4 regions of the Peribacillus sp. FSL E2-0218 genome follow, and region 2 is predicted to be linked to each of the others. Evidence: riboswitches for the same ligand, from Rfam matches in the RefSeq annotation. Region 2 holds a riboswitch; each other region holds the start of a gene.

Region 1 (4,213 bases), 2.1 Mb from region 2:
AAGTTGGATGCAATGGCGGAGGAGAGGGTACAGCCAGTCCCGTGAGTGTTTTTCGTATGGATTCTTTCTCCTTTTATCCAGTGAAAGTTCTTTCCATCATAAAAGAGGTCGTTTGGGTTTCCCTCTGCATGCCCCCCTTTAAGTAAAACGGCATTGGAACCCAATTCAATCAAGGATAAACAAGCCTTGTAAAAGTCTTGCTCCGTTCGAATCGATAAACCAGTAAGTACCTCCGCCTCCGGTACATTAGGGGTGATGAGCGTTGCAAGCGGGAGCAAGTTCGTTTTTAGGGCAGTAACGGCTTTTCCGTCCAGCAAATGGTGGCCGCTTTTGGAAATCATGACTGGGTCAAGGATGACGATGGCCGGTAAGTAGGTATTAAGAGCTTCAGCGACTGTTTCGACGATTTCTTTTGAACCAAGCATGCCGATTTTTACTGCATCGACGTGTATATCTTCGAAAACGGCAGCCATTTGATCAGTGATGATATCCGTGTCGATCGCCTGAACGGAACGAACTTCCTTTGTGTTTTGTGCAGTGACGGCCGTGATGACGGACATCCCGAAGATCCCATGTGCAGAAAATGTTTTGATATCGGCTTGTATCCCTGCGCCGCCCCCTGAGTCAGAGCCTGCGATGGTTAATGCTTTTTTCATGGAAAAACCCCTTCACATAAGTATTTTTCAATAATATTTTCAGTAAAATGAAAGCGAAAATGGCACCTGCCATTGAACTAAGCATAAAAGCTGGCATAATGCCAAAAAGAGCTGCTTTTTCCCCTAAGAGGAGTACCGCGATCGGATAACAGGCAAGCGAACCTAGAAGGCCGGTCCCCGTCACTTCCCCTAGACAGGCGAAAGTCAATCGCTTGGTTTTACGGTAAAGGAACGCAGCCAGCAGTGCACCGATCATACTGCCAGGAAAGGCGAAAAGTGATCCCGTACCAGATATATTTCTCAACAAGGAAACGAGGAAAGCTTGCGTAACCGCATAGGCAGGGCCGAGTAAAACAGCTGTCAGGACATTGGCCAGGTGCTGAATCGGAAAAGCTTTCACAAATCCTACCGGGATGAATATAAAGGAACTGGTTATAGTCGTTATGGCTGTGATCATTGCCGTCAACGTCATTTTTCTGATTGTGTTGATCATCATGTCTACGACCTACAAGGGCCAATCCTGCTCATTTTGAACCATGTCCCAGAATAAATATTCGTAGCGGGAGGTCACCAAGAAGTGCTTTTCCAGTCTCTGCAGTTCTTTTTCAGGCATCCCTTCCGTCAATTCCTCCAATAAAGCAATCAGCCACTTATGTGCTTCACCGAATTCTGGGGAGGAATAGGATTCAATCCATTTTGCATAGGGGTTGTTATCCAAATTCTTGCCATTTCGTTCTTTTAAAAGCAGACCGATTTCATAATAATCCCAGGCACAAGGGAGAAGACAGGCGATTAAATCTGCCAAAGTACCATGTTGAGCAGCATTCAGCATGTAACCCGAATAGGCAAGGGTAGTGGGAGTAGGTTCCGTATCTTCCAATTGCTGTGAAGTAATTCCGAACTCCAAGGCATAATGCCTATGGATATCCATTTCGACCTGTATCGTTTCATTCAAGATTTCCGCAAACTTTGCCATGGTTTCAACATTATGCGCTTTAATGACACCTAAAGCGAAAAGCTTGGAATAATCCATCAAATAGATATAGTCCTGCTTCAAGTAATAAGCAAACTTATGTTCAGGAAGCGTTCCGGTTCCGATAGCTTGGACAAAGGGATGTGAATGGTTCCTTTCCCAAATTTCCTTTGCGCGTGCATGAAGTCTGTCACTGAAGGTTTCTGTTTTAATATTTTTCATGTTCATCCCCCTTTATATGGAAAGATTATTTAGGGCCAATAAAAAACCCCCGTTCCTGAATAACGGAACGGGGCAGATGGATATAGCCGGAATGGGCGATCTCATCCACTTTCCTCCGCCGGTATGAGCCGGTTCAGGTTCAAAGGGTCCGGAAATTACTTCCATCTCAGTCTTGACAAGACTCCCCTAGTGGTGTGCATTGTATGTAATTACTGCCATCATATCAGAAAGCCAAGAAAATGCAACCCGCCTTTGAAAGGGAAGAGAGTGGAAAAAAGGGGAACGAGGCAATTGACTTTTGTGAATTATTGGGATAAGATAATGTTCACATCATTTATATAATTGAATTCTTATCCAGAGAGGTGGAGGGACTTGGCCCTATGAAACCTCGGCAGCAGACCCATATGGGAACTGTGCTACATCCAACAAGCGATCGCTTGGAAGATAAGAAGAGCCGTCCGGACCCTGTCAGCCTCTTCTTTAATTGAAGAGGCTTTTATTTTTGTAAAATAGTGTTTAAGGACATAATAGAAAAGGTATATATAATTTGGTGAAATTGAAACTTGTTAAGGTAGCTTAGGCTTTAAGCTGACAAGGAAAGGAGCCATTAATATGGCAGAAGTATTTAAGTGGATCGAACAGAGGAAGGCGTTGCTGATAGAAGAGCTATTGGCGAAGGGTGTATACAAAACCTCTGATGAAAGGCACCTTTATGATGCCCCTTTAAAAGTATTGGAAGATGAATATAAGATCGTTATAAATAGGTCTGATAGCGAGTCTCCTACAGAATGGATGACATAGCAAGAAGCAGGCGATCATTCAATAAAGATCATGTATATAGAAGTATAGAAGGAAGCATTCGCAGTGTACAGTGGTGAATGCTTTTTTATATGGAAAGATTGTTGTCACAAAAAATACATATTTTAAGGATATTATAGGAGTTTTGTCACATTTGACCGCTAAAATAACACATTTTTACCACTCGAAAATAGTTGATTTTAACTACGAGTTTCATTATGATGGAAAGTGTAAAAATATTGAATATATGGGAGGTGTATATAAATTGCTTTCCAAAAAGGTTACCCCTGAAAGAATAGAAGAGAAGAGACAAGAGATGATGGAGTTGGCAAATATTTTTGGTATAAACAGTCTTCTGACGATTCAAGCTAGTCAAGAATTGGATATCCTTTTAAACGCGTTAACGAAGAATAGGAAAGCTGAATATTCAGGAAATTCCTAGGTTTTCTTGAATTCGTGAATCTGGTATACACATGATGGTGGAGTTTTCCGTGTAAACAAAAAAACTATTGCTGAAAGCAATAGCTTTTGAATAATCATGCTTCTATACGTTTACCAAGGATGACCAAATCCCGTTCAACGCCATCGAGCTCGGCAACTTGCGGTAAGTGCGCCCATTCTTCAAAACCAAATTTGGAGAAAAGCTTCATGCTAGGTAAATTATGAGCAAATATGAAACCTAATAGAGTCTTCACCCCTAATTTTGGGCTTACTTCAATCGCCTGTTGAATCGAAACCTTTCCGATTCCTTTTCCCCGGAAATAATCATCGATATAGATGCTGATTTCCGCCGTAGCATTGTAGGCGGGCCTTCCATAGAAAGATTGAAAGCTCATCCATCCTGCGGTTTGTCCTTCAAAAGTAATGATATATAGCGGTCTGCTTTCTGAATTATGCTCCTCAAACCATTTAACCCTCGATTGTACAGATATCGGGTCCGTATCTGCGGTGACCATTCTGGAGGCAATTGTGGAATTGTAAATTTCCACAATTTTAGGCAAATCCGATAATTCAGCCTCTCTGAATTGTATGTACTCGTTCATCATAAACTCTCCAATCCATTCCTTTTATTAACATCCAGAAGTTCCTATTGCATAATTTGATAGTGAATTGTGGACATAACCAAATCATCTGAAAGTTTTATATTATCATACACCTTCTCCTCATTATCTGCCAATTCATTTTAATTGTTACTTATGCTCATTTTTGGGTATGTAACATATAAAATGCTTCTTAGATATAAAACAAAAGGAGAAACGAATGAAAAAATTAACTGGATTATTAATGATTGTCCTCATTATTTGTTTTGTCGTATATGAATTTCAGCAGGCTGGGGCGTCGAACCGTGTACAGCGGGTCATGGCTTTTGGCGATTCTTTAACATACGGTAAGGGAGATAAGCATGGGGAAGGCTATGTAAAAGGCTTAAGGGAAGAACTAAACAATCCTGAGTCGGATCAAAAAGTCAGCTTTTGGAATTATGGGATTAAAGGGCAGGAAACGGATGGCGTCCTCGAACAGCTCGATGATTACCGAATCCATACAAAACTCGATAAAGCGGACA
Region 2 (4,213 bases):
AAGTTTGCACGGAATTGAGCGGCAAGGTCCGTTGCGGATTGCTTGTAAGCTTCAGGATCTGCCCAAGTCTTGATTGGCTGAAGCACTTCGTCCGGAACGCCAGGAACATGAAGCGGGATATTCAAACCAAAGATTTCATCCTTGACCGTTTCAATGTTAGCCAGTTCCCCTTCAAGTGCCGCCTGAACCATGGCACGCGTGTAAGCAAGTTTCATGCGGCTTCCAGTTCCGTATGCTCCGCCTGTCCATCCTGTATTGACAAGGTATACTTTTGCATTGTGCTCGTCAATTTTATCACCAAGCATTTCAGCATAGCGTGTAGCAGGTAGCGGCAAGAATGGTGAACCGAAGCAAGTGGAGAATGTCGCCTCCGGTGAAGTTACCCCTCTTTCCGTTCCAGCTAACTTGCTTGTGTATCCGCTTAGGAAATGGAACATCGCTTGTTCCTTGGACAGCTTGCTGATTGGAGGCAATACGCCTGAAGCATCAGCCGTCAGGAAAATGATCGTATTCGGGTGTCCGGCGATACTTGGGCTCACGATATTATCGATTGCTTGCATTTGGTATGCGGCACGGGTGTTTTCCGTCAATGAACTGTCATCATAATCCGCTTCACGTGTATCCGGATCAACAACAACATTTTCCAAGACGGCTCCAAAACGGATGGCATCGAAGATTTGTGGTTCTTTTTCACGTGAAAGGTTGATCGTTTTCGCATAGCAGCCACCTTCGATGTTGAAAACACCGTTAGAAGCCCAGCCGTGTTCATCATCACCGATCAGCTTGCGATTCGTGTCTGCAGATAAAGTCGTCTTGCCGGTTCCGGACAGTCCGAAGAATAAAGCGACGTCCCCTTCACGTCCTACATTCGCAGAGCAGTGCATTGGAAGGATTCCAGCCTCTGGAAGAAGGTAGTTCATGATCGAGAAGATCGATTTTTTCATTTCACCTGCATATTCCGTTCCGCCGATCAAGATGGTGCGGCGTTCAAAAGAAACGATAATGAACGTTTCGGATTGCGTTCCGTCCACCGCTGGATCTGCTTTGAAGTTAGGTGCCGAAAGGATCGTGAATTCTGCTTCATGGCCTCTTAGCTCCTCTTCGTTTGGACGGATGAATAAAGTATGCGCGAAAAGATTATGCCAAGCATATTCATTAACGACACGAATTGGAAGGCGGGATGATTCTTCTGCGCCAGCGAAGCCCTTGAAAACGAAAATCTCTTCTTTTGCTTTTAAGTAGTCAATTACTTTATTATATAGTTTATTGAACACATCTTCCGAAATTGGCTGGTTCACTGGACCCCAATCGACTTTATCTTTTACGGATGCTTCCTCGACGATATATTTATCTTTAGGTGAACGGCCAGTATATTTGCCTGTTTCTGCTTTTACTGCTCCAGTTGAAGTTAAAACCCCTTCATTCCTGCTTAATACCTTTTCGACCAATTTAGGAACTGAAAGCTGAGTTTGCACGTTGTTTCCTGTTAATAACTGGTGTAACTCATTAGAAACGTCTACAGAATTCATATATGAGGTACCTTCCTTTGTTTAAGTTTTATATTACAATTAGTATAACACATTTATTTAAATAGTCTATACTATATCATCTGAATTGTGATAATTTTCATCTGGTTAGATTCATCATTTTAAATGGGCAGGAACCATGCCGGGATTCCTGCATATGCTTTAATGAAAGTCGATTTCCCCTTTATTATAGGAAGTACTAATCAATCTCATGCGCCTGAAAGTCCTTTGATGGCGGGGGAGCGAACTTTGTTGTGCCCGATTTGGCCGTTGACCGGAAATGTTCTTGATAGAAAATCATTGACAAATTCCGACCCAATACGATATTATCTTAAATTGTACGGATTCTCTTATCCCGAGTTGGTGGAGGGACAGGCCCTTTGAAACCCAGCAACCTGCCATATTGAACTTGACCAAAAGAGCAATCGCCGAAAATAAAGCGGTGTTCTTCAAGGAAAAGTGGTGATGGTGCTAACCTGAGCAAGGTAAAAAACCCTTGAACGATAAGAGTGAAAGGATAGAAGACAGAATGTTAAACCTTTCCTCATTTTCCAGGGAAGGTTTTTGTGTTTTTTAATTAATTCTGTGTCTATAGTTGAAGCTAATAAGGGAAACGAGTTCCGTAAAAAAATCAGGCTTATGCCTACCACATACTAACTTCCAAGGAGGAAATATGATGTCAAAGAAACGTCTATTTACTTCTGAATCTGTTACAGAGGGCCATCCGGACAAGATTTGTGATCAGATTTCAGATTCCATTTTAGATGCTATCCTTGCTAAGGATGCAAATGCACGTGTTGCGTGTGAAACAAGTGTAACGACAGGTCTTGTGCTTGTTGCTGGTGAAATTACAACATCCGCTTACGTGGATATTCCGCGTATCGTCCGTGATACGATTGCGGGAATTGGCTACACTCGCGCGAAATACGGCTTCGATGCTGAAACGTGTGCTGTATTGAGCTCGATCGATGAGCAGTCTGCCGATATCGCAGCTGGCGTCGATAAAGCTTTGGAAGCACGTGAAGGCAACATGTCAGAGGAAGAAATCGATGCAATCGGTGCAGGGGACCAAGGTCTTATGTTCGGATTCGCTTGCAATGAAACAGAAGAGCTTATGCCGCTTCCGATCTCATTGGCCCATAAGCTTTCATTCCGCTTGGCTCAAGTACGTAAAGATGAAACGCTTGCTTACTTACGCCCGGATGGAAAAACACAAGTAACTGTGGAATATGATGAAAATAACCGTCCTGTACGTGTAGATACGATCGTCATCTCAACACAGCATGATGCAGAAATCACGCTTGAGCAAATTCAAGCCGATTTAAAAGAGCATGTCATCAAAGCGGTGGTTCCTGCTGAATTGATCGATGCTGAAACGAAATACTTCATCAACCCGACTGGCCGTTTCGTAATTGGCGGACCTCAAGGGGATGCAGGTCTTACTGGCCGTAAAATCATCGTTGATACGTACGGCGGATACGCTCGTCACGGCGGCGGTGCATTCTCTGGTAAGGATGCTACGAAAGTTGACCGTTCTGCGGCATACGCTGCACGCTATGTTGCCAAAAACATCGTGGCAGCTGGCCTGGCCGATAAAGCCGAAGTACAATTGGCTTACGCTATAGGTGTGGCAGAGCCTGTATCGATCTCGATTGATACATTCGGAACGGGCACTGTTAGCGAAGACGTCCTGGTTGACCTAGTTCGCGCTAACTTCGACCTTCGCCCAGCAGGCATCATCAAAATGCTTGACCTTCGTCGCCCAATCTATAAGCAGACAGCTGCATACGGACACTTTGGCCGTACCGATGTCGATCTTCCGTGGGAACGCACGGATAAAGCAGAAACTTTAAAAGCACAAGCATGATCCAGATGGAAAAGGTGCGCCGCTAATTGCGGTGCACCTTTTTTTGGTAGGATTAATTTGGTTTGCAGAGGGAATAATTCAATAAACCCACTGAGTGATTTACCAGAGGATATTTGGCGTGTATTAGAGGCATGGACAAGCCCCTAGTTTATTTTATTCGGTCTGCTGTTTTGTAGTATTGTCCTTTTTCGGCATATTCGCGCACGATCCGTTCCATGTCCTGACGATCTTCCGCATTGATTTCGCGGATCACTTTGGCCGGGCGTCCGAATGCCAACATATTCGGCGGGATCACTTTGCCTTGGGGAACGAGACTGCCGGCACCGATAAAAGCTCCTTCACCGATTTCGGCTCCGTCAAGTACGATCGAGCCCATGCCGATCAAGGCTCCTTTACGGATTTTACAGCTATGTAAAATGACCTGATGGCCAATGGTTACTTCATCTTCAATGATCAATGGATGATTGGGGCTTTGGTGGAGGACACTATTATCTTGGATACTGACCTTTTTACCGATGATGGTTGGGGCCACATCACCGCGGATGACGGAATTGAACCAGATTGACGATTCGTCGCCAATTTTCACATCGCCTGTCACGACTGCATTCTCCGCAATATAAGCGCTTTCGGAAATCTGTGGTTCCTTGCCTTTGAACGGATAAATAATCATTTTCAATCATTTCCTTTCCGAAGTGAATGTTTTTATGTATTATTTTAATATACCGTATGCAAATACACTTGGCTATTTATAATACGAATGTACAACTTGTTAGTTTTCTTTTTTGTCGAAAATCGCGAATATGGTTATAATTTATATATA
Region 3 (4,213 bases), 1.9 Mb from region 2:
ATATAGGTGCCCCGTTTGAAATTTTAAGAGAAATCAAACGGACAGGTAAATTGCCTGTAGTTAATTTTGCAGCTGGAGGAATCGCCACACCAGCAGATGCTGCATTGATGATGGAATTAGGAGCAGATGGCGTATTCGTAGGTTCCGGCATTTTCAAATCAGAGACTCCTGAAAAATTCGCATCGGCAATCGTTCAAGCTACTACATATTTCACTGATTACGAATTAATAGGCCGCTTATCAAAAGAGTTAGGCAGTGCAATGAAAGGAATCGACATTTCTAAACTGGCTCCAGCAGAACGTATGCAGGAACGTGGTTGGTAAAATGATAACGATCGGGGTTTTAGGATTACAGGGAGCAGTTGAAGAACACTTGAACCAAATCGATTCAGCCGGTGCGCAAGCAATAATCGTCAAAAAACCGTCACAGTTAAACGAAATCGATGGCTTGATCATACCTGGCGGGGAAAGCACGACGATGAGGAAGCTTATGGATCGCTATGGCTTTCTGGAACCAATCAAAACTTTCTTTGAACAAAAGAAACCAATCTTCGGCACTTGTGCGGGAATGGTTTTGGCAGCCAATAGGTTGTCTGGTGATGAAAAGCCTTATCTTGAATTGATGGATATTTCCGTGAAGAGAAACGGGTTTGGACGTCAACGTGATAGTTTCGAGGCGGACCTAGCAATCAATGGAATGGAAGAACCATTCAAAGCCGTTTTCATCCGTGCGCCATATGCTGATGGAGTTGGGGCAGATGTAGAGATTTTGGCTGAATATGATCAAAAAGTGGTGGCAGCAAGACAGGAACAGGTCCTTGTCAGTGCTTTTCATCCCGAATTAACGGGTGATAATCGTTATATGCAAATTTTCATTAATATGGTAAAAGAATCCCTGAAGGAAGCGGAACTGAAAACCTGCTAAAAAGCAAAGGGGAGCTCAGACTGTAGACAAACTCATTTTCATAGAGAGTTTGTCTACAGTTTTTTTTATGACTATGGAAAAAAGCAGCGGTAATAAATATCATGGCATGACTTTTCCCCCAATTTTGGTGGATTGTCGATTTTCACTTCAGGCACTTGCTGCCCTCGTCATCCATGTTGTCTCACTTGGACGAGCGTTGTTATGCGGGAGTCCTTTAATAGATAGATGGATATTCTTTTGGTGTGGGGGACCATGAAGAAGCTGCAGACCTGTTTTGATAGAAAGAGGGAAAGAACGACAATTAGCCAAGGGTTAGGATTTGACTTCCATTTTTCAGACTATTACGATAAAAATGCGAGCAGAAAAAACCATGATGGGTAATGCTGATTTGAAATCATATAATAGGAGGAAATGTACATGAGCGAAATTGTCATATTATCAGGTAGTCCTGCGATTCCATCCAGAACGGACATTTCACTGAAACATATTCAGTCATTAGTTGAGAAGGAAGGTTATACCACAGCGTATTATTCAATTACCGACTTTTCAGCAGATGATTTATTCCAAGGCAAATATAATAGTGAGGACATTTCAAAGCTTGCGGAAAAGATTTCAAAAGCTAGGGGGATCATCATTGGATCACCTGTTTATAAGGCCTCCTACACAGGGGTATTGAAGGCATTGATTGATTTGTTGCCGGAAAGCGCATTTAAGGGAAAGCCAGTGCTTCCGATCATGATTGGCGGAAGTCACAGGCATCTATTGGCAATAGATTACGCACTTAAGCCGTTAATTTCCATTTTGAAAGGCGAGCCATTGCAGGGCATTTATTTCGTCGATAAGGAAATAGACAAAACGGCTCCAGAAAGCCCGATTCAAGATTTGAACTTGGTTGATCGCGTTCAGGGCCAGGTTCAAGAATTTGTAGAAGCGATTCAATTAAGAAATGAGTGATTTGTTTCCGTTTTTGCGAATTGATTTTAATCGTGGATAGCAAAAATTATGAAAATGGACCCGTTCTCCGGAGGGACTCTAAAAAATGGGTCCATTTTCATATTCATGAACATAAATATAACAAGAGAGTAGTGTGTATAATAATGACAATTCAACCATTTAATTAATCCAAGTTGTTTTATAAGAAAACTCCATTGACATGGATTGAATATATGTTAATATTTAAAATAATAAAACTTATCCAGAGCGACGGAGGGAATTGGCCCTTTGAAGTCCAGCAACCTGCATGATGTATGCAAGGTGCTACATCCAACAAAATGGTTTACCATTTTGGAAGATAAGGTAACGATTATTTACCTTGAAATCTTTCCATGATGGAAAGATTTTTATTTTTTCAAAAAACTTATAATAAACCATAACAATGTAAGGCTGTGTGGAATTATATAAATTTAAGAAAATAACAATTCGTCGATTTTCTTAGGGGGGAACTATTTTGGATAAAGAGAATCAGCTTGAGGAAATATTTGAACGGCTCCAAGAAATGCTTCATTTAATGAAATACGGATCCATCACACTTATTGTCCAAGATGGTAAAATCATTCAAATGGAAAGAAATGAAAAGCTGAGAATTAAATAAGCAGCTGCTGACTAGAAAAACTAGAGGCGTGTTTAACTGATATAAAGAGAGTATTGGTTAGATTCGTCTCTTTTTCCTAGAATCACTTAAACTTGAACAAATTACTGTGGGCTCCGATTACCTGTTACTCTGGCCAATGATTCGCAAGAAAGTTTTTAGAGGGGGCTATAAAGTTGGCTGCATTAATTAATTATGAAAATTTCAATCCCGATTTTTTACCGGTCTTTTCTGAAGGTAGTGAGACTAAAGGGGCTTTAGAAGTACTGCAATGGGCTAATGAGGAATACGGGAATAAGCTCATTTATGCTTGCAGCTTTGGGATAGAAGGCATTGTGCTTACAGATTTACTGGCAAAGGTCAATCCTTCGGCCAAAATCGTTTTCCTCGATACAGATGTCCATTTTGAAGAAACGTACCAATTGATCGATCAAGTGAAAAAAAGATATCCGAATCTTTTAATCGAGATGAAGAAACCTGCTTTGACGCTTGAGGAACAAGCTGCGGAATATGGAGATGAACTATGGCTTAACGACTCTAACAAGTGTTGCCATATCCGTAAAATCACTCCGCTTACCGATGTGCTTTCAACGGCAACGGCTTGGCTGTCCGGACTGCGGCGCGAGCAATCCGAAACAAGGGCTATGACCGAGTATATCAACAAGGATAATAAGTTTCAGTCGATAAAAATATGTCCACTGATTCATTGGACATGGAAGGACGTTTGGCGGTACGCACACAAAAATGGACTGCCGTATAATATCCTGCATGATAACGGGTATCCGAGTATCGGATGCAAAACATGCACAACACCGGCCATAAATGCGGATGATTTACGTTCAGGCCGCTGGCAAGGCGCTCAAAAAACGGAATGCGGCTTGCATTTATCCTAAATAAATAGAAACCATAGGGGGAAATTAGCATGACAATCAGTCTGCCTCACGGAGGAACATTAATTGATCTTTGGGAACCAACATATGATATTAGTAAAATAACAAACTCGATCGAAATTGATGCCATCGCATTAAGCGATCTTGAGTTGATCGGTACGGGTGCATACAGCCCGATAAAAGGATTCTTTTCGAAAAGAGATTATGATGCTGTTGTCAAGACGATGAGGCTAAGCAGCGGCCACGTTTGGAGCATTCCGATTACACTGCCCTTAACTGAAGCGGCGGCAAAGACCCTTACTATCGGCGAGGAAGTCAAGCTGACTCATGAGGGGGAAACATATGGAGTCCTTACCGTTTCCGATATCTTCACTCCGGATAAAAAATTGGAAGCAACATGGGTCTATCAAACGGATGACGAGCAGCATCCAGGTGTGAAAAATTTATATGACCGCGGAAACGTATATGCCGGCGGAGAAATAAAATTGGTCAAAAGAATCGAGCGTACCCAATTCCATGCCCATTATTTGGACCCTGTCGAGACAAGGGCAGATTTTGCAGCGAAGGGCTGGAAAACGGTTGTCGGATTCCAGACAAGGAACCCTGTTCATCGTGCACATGAATACATCCAAAAGACAGCTCTGGAGATCGTTGACGGTTTATTCCTGAATCCGCTAGTAGGTGCCACCAAATCCGATGACATTCCGGCAGATGTGAGGATGGAAAGCTATAAGGTGCTGCTTGAAAAGTACTATCCTGAGGATCGAGTCTCGCTTGCCGTTTTCCCTGCTGCGATGCGATATGCAGGGCC
Region 4 (4,213 bases), 1.7 Mb from region 2:
GGTTATAGATGATTGGAATCCTGAATTCCGAATCTTCATCCCATCTTCCTGTTGCTTTAATGATCTCATGATTCCGAAAAGTTACGGAACCTTCATCCCCATACAATTCGGAGACTACATTATTTTCCACTGTGTGGACATGGAGTACGCAATTCGCTTTGGTTTTTTCGTAAATGACGGTATGGAGTAAAGTTTCGGCCGAGGGCCTTAGCTCCGTCTCCTCCACGGGGTTTCCTTTCAGATCCACCAAGTTAAAGTCCGAATCCGATTGCTTTCGCTTATCCTTACCGCTGGCCGTAATATAAAAGCTTCGGCTATCGGGCTCGCGGATGGAAAGGTTTCCGCTTGTTCCCATGAACCAATCCCTTTCCGCCAGTTCTGCTTTAATTTCCGCCAGCTCCAGCCACTCCTTCGTACCGGTGTTCATGCTTTTACCTCCTCACGCTGCTTTAAAATGTCCAATACATCATAAAACGTTTCAAAACCATGATGCGGCAATCCTTCATTTACGCATTTCTCAAGCAATATATCACGGGCTATGACAAGATCCGCCTGCTTAGCCGCTTCAAAATCAGTCACGGAATCACCAATTACATATATATAGTCATCCGCACCTGCCATTTGCCTCATAATCGTAGGCTTACAGCAGCCGCACTCATTATCACATTGGTCATCACAAGCATGCGGCCACTCAATATAAATCTTTTTCTTATCAAAGTGGGCATTATTACAAAAAACCGCGTCAGTGGGCAATATGTCCTTTAATAGCGGGGCAATGAAAAAATCCATGCCCCCGCTTACGATGTATAAGGGAATCCCGGCTTGTTCCGTATACTTTACGAACTCACGGAACCCCGGCCGAATGTGCGCTGTCTCCTTCACAAATTGGATGATATCGGCCTTCAGGCCACTATCAAGCAGGGAAAACATTTTCCCCACCCCAGAGGATATGCTGATTTTTTGCTGAAGAACATCATCCTTCAACTTTTCCCATTCCGGGGGAGCGAATGTTTTCATGATGGAAATGATATTATCCGTGTTGGTTATCGTTCCGTCAAAATCACAAAAGATGATCGGTTTCATGATCCTTTACAGTCCTCCCCACAGAACAAGTGCTTTTTTTAGTGCTTCTTCATTTGCCGCAGCCTCAGATAGGTCTTTTCCTTCAAGGACGGCTTCCACAGCAGACCGGAAGGCCTCGGCCCCGCCCTTTGCTCCGTCAGGGTGTCCGTGGATTCCTCCTCCGGCATTGATGACACTGTCCAGTCCAAAATCCTTGATCAAGTCGGGTACCATTCCTGGATGGATGCCTGCTGAAGGAACAGGAAATGCTTTATTCCAGGAAGGTTCGTCTTTCGTCAGTGCACGGGCAATTGCCAATGTCTCCTCTTTTTCAAGTGCGACATTTCCATACGGGGATGGGAATAATGATAAATCCGCTCCCGATAGCCTGACTAATTTACCAAGCAGTAAAGGATAGCCGATCCCATAATGGGAGGAAGAGCCCAACGCCCCGCTAAATGCCGGATGGGCCATGATCGGCAGCTTGATTTGATCATGTTCACTCAGGGCTTGCAATACATCCAAACCATATGTATGGACGTTGAACAATAAAGCGTCTGCGCCCGCTTCTGCCGCCTGCTTTGCCTTATCCAATAATTCAAATGTTTTACCTGATAGATTGACGGCATATAAGGTCCGGTGTCCAGTATGTTCATAGACTTCGTTTAATATTTTCTTGCCGGTCTTAATTCTTTCAATAAATGGCGTCTGTACCTGATCAAAAAGGATTTCATCATCTTTAACAAGGTCGACACCACCCAACGCTTGCTGCTTCAGCTGCTCATTATGGAACGTTAGGTCACGTCCTAATACTCCTTTGAAAATGCTCATGACAAGGGGCCGGTCATAAACTTCAATCTTCTCCCTTATGCCGGCAATGCCGAATCTGGGACCTGGGAATGCTTTCTGGATATCTCCGACAAAATCAAGGTCGATCAGTTTAATCGCACCGTCCAAGGACAGTTTTCCGAAGACCGTCGTCAAAATGGCTGGCAAATCATTGGAGAAATTCGCTGCCGGATAAGCGATTTTAATGATCGCGCGGTACACCTTACGATCAAAATAACGGTTTGCCCTCTCTTCTTCCGCAAGCGGCGAAACGGAGACGACGCGCCCCTTATGTTTTTCCAATTGCTTTTGGACCAACTGGGGCAGGTCCGTCCATGTCCCTACAGTCAGGCCCAAGGCAATGCCTTCTGCTTTTTTCTCGTGATTCCCATGAAAATCATGAATTAAATAAGTGGCGATTATCTCGCTCATTTGATCACTCCTATAACACGTTAGTAAACTCACGAAGTCATAAACCTGAACGTTTTTGGAATAGCAAAAGCCCCTTCATGACGAAGAGGCTTTAAAAAAGCCATCTTCTTATCCCCCAGCCAATGGCTGCAAGAATTAGCACCGTGCCCTGTGGACTAGAAGAAAGTCCGGCGGAGGATTCCGCCCCATCTTACAATGGAATTACGGTCGGTTGCTGGGCTTCATCGGGCTAGTCCCTCCACCTGCTCAAAATAAGAAAACGCTGATATATAAGTACGTGTTAGTTTCGAAAGATTAAGAATTTATTTTGTATTCTGACATGTAATCCATACTTTGTCAATAAGTTTTTAGTTCGCTTAGGTTAAAACAGATTTAACTTGCGTATCCGCTCGACAGCCTCCCCGAGCCGTTCCTCGGAGGTCAAAAGCCCGACCCTGACATAGCCTTCGCCAAATTCACCGAATCCATTACCGGCAGCCACGGCCACATGGGCGTGGGTTAGTAAATGATCGGCAAAACTCTCCGAGGTGAATCCTGCCGGTATTTTAAGCCAGGCAAAAAACGATGCTTCCGGAGCCTTAACCTCCCAGCCGAGGGCACGTAATCCCTCAATGAAAACATTCCTGCGCCCCTCATATACCTTCACTAATTCGGCCACACACTCTTGCGAATCAAGCAAAGCAGTTGCCGCCGCCTCCTGTATCGCCGGGAAAAGGCTCACATATAGGTGGTCCTGAAAAAGTTCAAGAGCTTCGATGACACTTTTGTTACCAACCGCGAACCCGACTCTCCAACCAGCCATATTGTACGTTTTCGAAAGTGTATATATTTCGATCCCAACATCCTTTGCTCCCTCTGCCTCGAGAAAGCTAACCGGTTTTTTCCCATCGAAGCCTATGGCTCCATAAGCAAAATCATGGACCACACATATTGAATGCTTTTTGGCATATGATACGGTTTCGGTAAAGAATTCTTTCGTTGCGGATGCACCTGTAGGATTATTCGGATAGTTCAAGAACATCATTTTCGCTTTATCCAGCACATCTTTATGTATAGCTTCATAATCCGGAAGAAAAGCATTTTCCTCCTTCAACGGCATCCTTTCAATTTCCGCTTTCGCCAGGACGACACCTGAAAGATAATCGGGATAACCGGGATCTGGAACGAGAATCGTATCGCCTGGATTCAATAAACACTGGGGCAATTCGACGAGTCCTGCCTTTCCGCCGAATAGAATGGCTATTTCACTATTCGGATCAAGCTTTACGCCGTATTCCCGTTCGTAGAAGGCAGCTGCCGCATCTTTTAAATATGGATGTCCCCTGAACGGTGAATATTTATGGTTGATCGTTTTTTCAGCAGCAGCCTGTAAACTTTTTACGATTTGCCCAGGCGTCGGCTGATCGGGATTCCCTTGGCCCAAATTAATGACATCATGCCCTTGCGCAGTAATTGCATTGACCTTTGCGACCAATGAAGCGAAAAACTGCTTGGGAAGTTGCTGAAGCTGTTTCGACTTTTCGAATTGCAACATTTATTCACCTTCTCTGAAATTTCTTGAAATTCTAGTCACAAATGATATATGTTTATCATAATCTTGTAAAGCATTTTTACCTTTGGAGGTTTTCAAAATGAAATGGAAAATGGCTTGCATCCAGATGGATATAGCATTCGGAAAGCCTGATCTCAATTATCAGCTGGCCGAACAATGGCTGGAAAAAGCCGTGCACGCAAACGCAGATATCGTTATTTTACCAGAGCTATGGACTACAGGCTATGACTTGACCAGATTGAATGAGATTGGTGATGAAGAGGCAGAAAAGACGATCGAATTTATAAGAAACTTGGCGCTGAAACACCAAATCCATATCATAGGCGGCTCCATCGCGAA

Evidence for each region. A riboswitch is a leader RNA that binds a small molecule or an ion and turns the genes downstream of it on or off. The one in region 2 is predicted to bind S-adenosylmethionine.
Region 1: it holds a riboswitch for S-adenosylmethionine, as region 2 does, so the genes downstream of both, MHI53_RS06925 (Fur-regulated basic protein FbpA) here and metK (methionine adenosyltransferase) in region 2, are expected to answer to the same signal.
Region 3: it holds a riboswitch for S-adenosylmethionine, as region 2 does, so the genes downstream of both, MHI53_RS12635 (YezD family protein) here and metK (methionine adenosyltransferase) in region 2, are expected to answer to the same signal.
Region 4: it holds a riboswitch for S-adenosylmethionine, as region 2 does, so the genes downstream of both, mtnW (2,3-diketo-5-methylthiopentyl-1-phosphate enolase) here and metK (methionine adenosyltransferase) in region 2, are expected to answer to the same signal.

What each region holds. Positions count from the first base shown of each region.
Region 1 is NZ_CP150304.1:1,443,183-1,447,395, forward strand. Features, by position in the region: gene thiD (bifunctional hydroxymethylpyrimidine kinase/phosphomethylpyrimidine kinase) at 1-656, opposite strand, end outside; gene thiW (energy coupling factor transporter S component ThiW) at 625-1,149, opposite strand; gene tenA (thiaminase II) at 1,162-1,851, opposite strand; TPP riboswitch at 1,945-2,049, opposite strand; SAM riboswitch class I at 2,199-2,302, shown strand; gene MHI53_RS06925 (Fur-regulated basic protein FbpA) at 2,464-2,652, shown strand; gene MHI53_RS06930 (aspartyl-phosphate phosphatase Spo0E family protein) at 2,804-3,091, shown strand; gene MHI53_RS06935 (GNAT family N-acetyltransferase) at 3,186-3,692, opposite strand; gene MHI53_RS06940 (GDSL-type esterase/lipase family protein) at 3,910-4,213, shown strand, end outside.
Region 2 is NZ_CP150304.1:4,557,489-4,561,701, reverse strand. Features, by position in the region: gene pckA (phosphoenolpyruvate carboxykinase (ATP)) at 1-1,529, opposite strand, end outside; SAM riboswitch class I at 1,874-2,036, shown strand; gene metK (methionine adenosyltransferase) at 2,200-3,393, shown strand; gene MHI53_RS21950 (gamma carbonic anhydrase family protein) at 3,542-4,060, opposite strand.
Region 3 is NZ_CP150304.1:2,623,661-2,627,873, reverse strand. Features, by position in the region: gene pdxS (pyridoxal 5'-phosphate synthase lyase subunit PdxS) at 1-323, shown strand, start outside; gene pdxT (pyridoxal 5'-phosphate synthase glutaminase subunit PdxT) at 325-924, shown strand; gene ssuE (NADPH-dependent FMN reductase) at 1,342-1,878, shown strand; SAM riboswitch class I at 2,113-2,222, shown strand; gene MHI53_RS12635 (YezD family protein) at 2,372-2,515, shown strand; gene MHI53_RS12630 (phosphoadenylyl-sulfate reductase) at 2,701-3,405, shown strand; gene sat (sulfate adenylyltransferase) at 3,435-4,213, shown strand, end outside.
Region 4 is NZ_CP150304.1:2,863,545-2,867,757, forward strand. Features, by position in the region: gene MHI53_RS13720 (methylthioribulose 1-phosphate dehydratase) at 1-427, opposite strand, end outside; gene MHI53_RS13725 (2-hydroxy-3-keto-5-methylthiopentenyl-1-phosphate phosphatase) at 424-1,083, opposite strand; gene mtnW (2,3-diketo-5-methylthiopentyl-1-phosphate enolase) at 1,090-2,322, opposite strand; SAM riboswitch class I at 2,428-2,580, opposite strand; gene MHI53_RS13735 (pyridoxal phosphate-dependent aminotransferase) at 2,684-3,856, opposite strand; partial or broken gene MHI53_RS13740 (carbon-nitrogen family hydrolase) at 3,954-4,213, shown strand, end outside.